Regions from separate parts of the Cytobacillus sp. QJM3NY_8 genome, predicted to be linked through region 2. Evidence: predicted binding sites of a transcription regulator. Region 2 holds the regulator's gene; the other holds the start of a gene.

Region 1 (3,422 bases), 1.4 Mb from region 2:
TTATATTTGAGGGAATATCATGAACATGATAAAAGCGTAAATCATTAACCTCTTCGTTATCGATTGTAAGTTCTCCATCATAGTCGGTGCAGATATAGGAGGCAATGACATTATATACTTCATCACCGTGAGGATATTTATAGTAAAATTCATCTCCTGAATAGATATTAAACAACCGCAGATCATTTGCTGTTAACCCAGTTTCTTCAAGCAGCTCTCTCTTAGCCACCTCTTCCAATGTCTCTCCGGGCTCCAGAGAACCTCCCGCCAATCCCCAGCAGTTATTATCCTTCCTTAATTGTAATAACAGCCTATTATTCTTATCTAAAACGATTACACTCGCTCCAGTAATAACAAGAGGACGGCTTCCAACTATTTTTCTTAACTCCATTACATACCCCATAGTAATCTCCTAAATATAAGATTTCCCTATATAATTCGATATTTGGAAGATAAATCCTTTTGAAAGATATTAATGGGATTTTATGTTAATATGTAGATATATGTTATTTAACTAACAGACAGTTATTAAGATTAATCGAAAGGAGGATTTTATGAACACTCAAAATAAACACACCACAAAAGCAATAGGAATTTCATTGTTAATAACTATATTTGCCTTTTTCAATGTGGATATTCCTAAACCTTATACAGTAATTTATTTACTCTTCGTATCTGTTGCTTCATTCATAAGCATTTATTTAATTTCAATGATTACTGCAAAAGCATACCAAAAGTTTGTTAAGCACATTGGCTGTAATTAAAATCCTTTTAACCTAATGCCATAATTGTGAAGGAATGAGAGCATATTGCTATTCCTCTGCATTTAATTTCCTTGCTTCCCCAGACCAAACAAGTGCTTTTTTCTCCATTTCCTTCACAAATGCCTTTTTTGCTTGGCTATACTCACTTGTGTCATCAAACCTTTTTGCTAATTCTTCCTTGAATTTAGTGTACCTTGCTGCTTCAGCAGGATGGGACCGCAGATAATCTCTAAATATTAGGTGCCGTTCTATTTGGGGGTTATCAAATTGATAGAAATGCAAATGATGAGATCGGTTTTCCCCGCCTTTTCGAAATAATCGTCTTCCTGTAATTCCCCATTCACCAGCAGCCTCATATCCTAGGTTTTTCATTTCTTCATTAAAACTGTCTATCTTTTCGATGTCCTTCACAATAAATATCATATCGATTACAGGCTTTGCCTTCATCCCCTGGACCGCAGTACTGCCAAAATGTTCACATTTTATGATGTCATCTTTAAAGATGGTTTTGAGAAACTGTGCCTCTACTTCATACATTAAAGCCCAATTATCGCTAAATTCCGTAAGCCGAATCTTCATTTGGAGACCTCCATTATAAAACTTACATTGGGTAATTCATCCACAATTAGTTGTTGCTCCAAACCCTTTCAACCACACCCATTCCTGCCCATTAAATTCCATTCTGCATCTACTCTAATTAATTGATTAACTTCAAACCTGCTTTCATATGTAAATCAGCCTCTGTATTTGTTGCTTCCTGGCAGTTTTTTTAATACATTCCAGGCTTTAATGGCCTCTTCTCGATTACTGCCTTTGTTTTTTGGGTCTGCAAAATAATCTCTGGTGAACTGATTATATTCGAATTGAGACCCTATTTGTTTTTTATAAGACGGATTCTTTTTTCTTTCTTCCTCTTCATACCAAGCATGAACCACATCACGATATGTTTTGCCTGCATTTTCTTTAAAATAATTTTGAATATAAGTCGAAAAATGAAATTTAGGGATAATTGATTTGAAGAAGGCTCTTACGGTCTGGCTGCAGCGGTGATTTTCTGTGATGACAGTATCTAAATTTAATTCTGACAAAACATCTTTAGAAGGGGACTTTTTTTTCTTTGCTGGCTTGTTTATTTCTCCTGTCTGAAGAAATGCTGCTATTCTATCCGTAATCTCCATTTTAGAGTCAGCAGCACTCATTCCATTCTCTCTGCAAAAAACTTGCAGTTCTTCTTTTAACCAATAATAGCTGAGGAAATCTTTTACTTCCAAATCCTTTCTTAGTTCCGGCCTCAAGTATTCTACCTCCATTTTAAGATAATAATATTATAAAACACATGTTCGTAAATGTAAATTTTACCAATATATTTTGGCGATTCCAATCTTTTTAGATATTCCTATTCTTGCCGCCCAAATGATTTGTGATATAACAAGATTAGAAGACTTTTAGAATGAAGGATGTGTTACAGGTTGAATGAACGTCATCATCTAATACTTTGGTTTATGATCATCCTGGTGCCGATTATTGTCTTTATGAATACGAACAATTGGGAAAATGCATTTCTGACTTTTTTGGGAGAGGTGATTTTCTATCTCGTTTACGGATTGTTTTGGTTTCGCCGTGATCAGAAAAGTCAGGCGGATTCCGAAATCTGGCTGATCAGCAAACTTTCAGATGAGCAATTAGAGGATTTCTCCATCTCTCTATTATCCAAACTTGGTTATATAGTTACAAAACCGATTGATGAGAATCCGGATATAAGTTTTTTACTTGCCTCTCCATCGGGGTATCAAGTGATTGTTAAAGTCAAAAGCCATAAAAGAGAAGTCGGAATACGCCTAGTCCAAAAAACTTTAAGGCAAATGGATATTTTTGATGCTGCTGAATGCTGGGTCATCACAAATGAGCGTTTCACCCGTCAAGCAATTGAATTTGCCGAAGCAAACAATATGCGTTTATATGACAGGCAACAGTTTATAAAATGGATTCTAAAAGCGAAAAAAGGGGAAAAAATACGGGGGCAGCATTCTTGATGTTCAGGAAATTCCTGTATACCTCTACTTTCATGAATGCCTATCTTTCACAAATTAAATATCCCAATTTCACAGTAAGAAATTGGGAATCTATTGTTAATAAGGAATATCTCTATACTATAATTTCAATTCACCTATATGAATCATGTATCGGATGAAACAAGTCTTCCGCTGCATTTCTGACAACTGAAAAATGTTCCACATTGTAATGGCCGTGAAGAGTATCATTATGATGCTTGATAATTTGTTCTGCACTTAAAGCATCGCTGTCCGTTGTTGAATGTCCATCACCTACTAATGTGACATCCAATCCACTAATAGTTGCGGTTCTAACTGCACTGTCTATACAGTGCTGGGTTTTACACCCCATTATAACAACATGCTTGACCTTTTGAGATTTAAGGTGATCCAGCAGTCCTGTTCCATGGAAGGAATTCGTCGCAGCTTTATCAAAGAACTTCGTTTCCGCAGGCACATTAATTTCTTCGTGAACCTGAAATCCTTTGCCTTTCCCTTCAGCAACATCTAAATCCCTAACAAAGACAACTGGAATACTGGATTGCTTTGCCTTTTCGATCACTAAATTGATATTCCCAATAAGCCGCTCTTTATTAAAAACTTTACT
Region 2 (3,422 bases):
TGTTACTATATTGACACAAAAAGACCCGGCGTATGTAAAAAAAGCGGAGATAGCCGGTAATAGAAGTCATCTCCGCTTTCTATTAAAAGAAGGAATACAGCATTGTGTATCCCTTGCAATTATAATATTAGTGAAGGCGGTTTTTATTTTGGAATTCTTTTAGTTTTTTCGGAGTTACGTCATTTCCTTTCGGGTCAACGATTGTAACACCTTTAAGCGTGTTCAGCATGCCAGAGCGAAAAGTCTCCAAATACTCTTTGCGGAGAGAAGTCTGTTCTTTTGCTTCTGCTTCTGTTAAACCTGATTCCTTTGCCTTCTTTGCCAGTTCATTAATTCGGGCAAGTTTTTGTTTTGGCAGCATATATTAAAGCTCCTTTATATCAAAAGTTTACCTTTGGATGTTCTAATAGAAGTTTTTATTATACAATAGCTTCAGATATGGAACAATCTGAAACTCAACTGCCATCATACTAAAAAAGAACACTTTTGACAAGAAAAGTGCTCTATTCAGCAAGTGATTCCATATACTCTTTATACCTTCTATGGACTGTTGCTTTTGAGATATTATAGCCAAAGCCCCTGAGTGTTGCAGCAATCTCTGCAAATGTTAACTCGTTTTTCCTTAGCCGGGCAATTTCCTCTATCGGTACCTCTATTCTTTCCCTGCCGCCATTTGCTCCCTGATTGCTTAAGTTCTTCTCGGGGCGGTATCCTTTATCAACAGCCCGCTGCATGCCGCGTCTAATTTTGATGTTATGAAGCTTCCTCTGATATTCTTCTACCATCCCCACAATGTTCAGCACCATCGAATCTGATTCCGAAAGCTCGAGCTGGCCGTTATTCGAAATGCTGTACAGCTGAACTTCTTCCTTTAGGATGCAATGGAGTATCGCTATCTTTGCATTACCCCGCCCCAGCCTGGTTTCATCCTGAATGAGGACAACCTTGATATCCTTTTCTTTAATTAAGTCTAAAAGCTCCAATATACCGTCTCTTTCAAGGTCATATCCACTGGCCTGTTCGCGTATCACCTTGACTACTTCAAAATCATGCTTTTTCGCCAGATTCACCAGCTCTTCTTCCTGTCTTGAAAGGGACGTTTCCTGAGTATCCTTTGTTGTACTAACCCTGCAGTAAATAATTGCTTTCATAACTTCTCCTTATTCGTAAAGGTCTGAACTGGCAAGCTCTTTATAAGGCTCGTCATCCAGTGCTTTTACTGGAATAACAATTTCATCGCCCGGAAAAATCCTGCCTGCCGCTATCTCATTATTTTGTTCGACCCAATTAATAAATTGATCTGTAGACAGCGAATGTTCAGCCGAAAAACTCTCAGCAATTTCCCATAAAGAGTCACCTTCTGCAACAGTGACTTTCACAAACTTTTCCGTATCAGGTGTCTCTATCTGAATGAGCATAATAAACGATGCTGCCAGGCTTAAAACGAAGAGAATAATAGCATAAGAATATGATTTCCACAATTTTTTCAGCATGATATACCACCTCTAAAAGAATGTATGTTCGTATTTGATGTTTTTATTATAGACCGAACATTTGTTTTGTGTCAATAAAAATTCGAACTTATGTTTGTATCATATGGTAATTGATGCTATAATTGAGACAACAAAAACATACGAGGTGCGTAAAGATGGTGAAATTATCAAAAAGGCAGCAAGATATATTAGAGTTTATTAAAGAGGAAGTTAAATTGAGAGGCTATCCGCCTTCTGTAAGGGAAATCGGGGAAGCAGTCGGCCTGGCTTCAAGCTCAACAGTTCACGGCCATCTCGCCCGTCTTGAAAGCAAAGGGCTGATCCGCAGGGATCCTACTAAACCGCGCGCCATTGAAATTTTAGATCTGGACGAGTCTTCTCACATCCATAAGGTCAGTGCAGTCAATGTTCCGATCGTCGGTAAAGTAACTGCAGGGCAGCCGATAACAGCCATTGAAAATGTTGAAGAATACTTCCCGCTTCCAGAAAAAATGGCACCAGCTGATGAGCATGTATTCATGCTTGAAATCATGGGTGAAAGTATGATTGAAGCCGGAATCCTTGATGGCGACTATGTCATCGTCAAACAGCAGAGCACTGCTAATAATGGAGATATCGTGGTTGCCATGACAGAGGAAGATGAAGCAACTGTCAAAAGATTCTTTAAAGAAAAAGACTATATCCGGCTTCAGCCGGAAAACTCTACAATGGAACCTATCATCCTTCGAAATGTTTCCATCCTTGGCAAAGTTATAGGTGTATACCGCCATATGCATTAATAGAATAATAAAAAGCAGGCAGCCACTGCCTGCTTTTTATTTTTTCCAATTTTAAGAAGGTTATCAGTTCCTATTACCTGATGCTATTAGCGAAATCATACGAAAGTAACTGATACCTTTTCTGTTGGTACTAAGTTACAGTCATGTATGACTATTTTATTATTCAGAAAATTCGGTATTTTTATGCATATTATTTTATAGCCACTTTCTATATAATGGTAATACACCGAGAATCAACCTAAGGTCGCTTGTCCAAAATCTCGACTTTAGGAGTGTGAAGAAAAAATGTTTTTGAACATTACCTTCGCTTTGTTGATTGGTGGGCTGGTCGGTGTCGTTGGACATATTCGGAAAGAAGGCAAAATGGTCAAACCCAGAAGGACAAAAAAATTCATCTATCTGGGGGTCTTTGAAGAAGTAATCATGGGGGCTTTAGCGGCTGTTTTTTTGGTCGTATCTTCAGATCCTGACTCTGCCTTAAAGGTAGTGCTCCTTGCGGTGATTGCAGGATTTGGAGGAGATGCACTGCTGACATGTCTCGATTTCCTAAAGATCAGACATAAAGAATAGAGATGCAGGGAAATACAAATTAGTTAAAACCTCGTTCACTTAGAAACGGGGTTTTTGTATTTGATTTTTATAAAACCCCCCTGCTCAAGCAAACAGGGGATTTCGGATTTTCTTAATAAGTGCACTTGTACTGTTCTTGCTCCCAGGGATGCACTTGCGATCAAGACATATATACAGACCATTGCCGGGCGAAATCCTGCTTTTTTTACTCTTTAACTATTTGTTCAAAACTGCTCCTTCTGCTAAACCAATGGGCAATTAAGTATAGTGAAACTAAGATAAAAAAGGAATAAGTAAAGGCCCAATCGATTTTTTTATATAAGTGCAGCATTGCCATGATAGGCATTCCTACAAAAGCACCAAACCCACCGAACAATACAGCCTTTACTACTGGATTAATATTTGGTTTGAATTGAATTAATAACATTATAGCTACTGGAACAGTTCCATATCGAAATGAGTAGCTGATCGTTGGTATTGGGATAACCTTTATCGGATAGGCCCATTTACCAAAGTCAACACCTAATCCATCAATGGTTGTAGAGATTATCATCGTTATAAAAGCTGCAAATAACAAACG

The links. The regulator LexA, encoded in region 2, represses DNA repair genes until DNA is damaged. The targets are predictions, from matches to a motif close to CGAACATATGTTCG.
Region 1: a site for LexA is predicted at 2,094-2,107, ahead of AC0VZ9_RS03485 (DUF6434 domain-containing protein). Genes of this name have one in related genera too.

Annotation. Positions count from the first base shown of each region.
Region 1 covers NZ_CM149681.1:646,717-650,138, reverse strand. Annotated here, with positions in the region: gene AC0VZ9_RS03500 (NUDIX hydrolase) at 1-403, opposite strand, end outside; gene AC0VZ9_RS03495 (hypothetical protein) at 555-764, shown strand; gene AC0VZ9_RS03490 (GrpB family protein) at 813-1,343, opposite strand; gene AC0VZ9_RS03485 (DUF6434 domain-containing protein) at 1,499-2,059, opposite strand; gene AC0VZ9_RS03480 (restriction endonuclease) at 2,234-2,797, shown strand; gene AC0VZ9_RS03475 (cysteine hydrolase family protein) at 2,928-3,422, opposite strand, start outside.
Region 2 covers NZ_CM149681.1:2,089,566-2,092,987, reverse strand. Annotated here, with positions in the region: gene AC0VZ9_RS10910 (DUF896 domain-containing protein) at 128-361, opposite strand; gene AC0VZ9_RS10905 (YneB family resolvase-like protein) at 504-1,151, opposite strand; gene yneA (cell division suppressor protein YneA) at 1,161-1,493, opposite strand; gene lexA (transcriptional repressor LexA) at 1,649-2,272, shown strand; gene AC0VZ9_RS10890 (DUF4257 domain-containing protein) at 2,558-2,842, shown strand; gene AC0VZ9_RS10885 (CBO0543 family protein) at 3,048-3,422, opposite strand, start outside.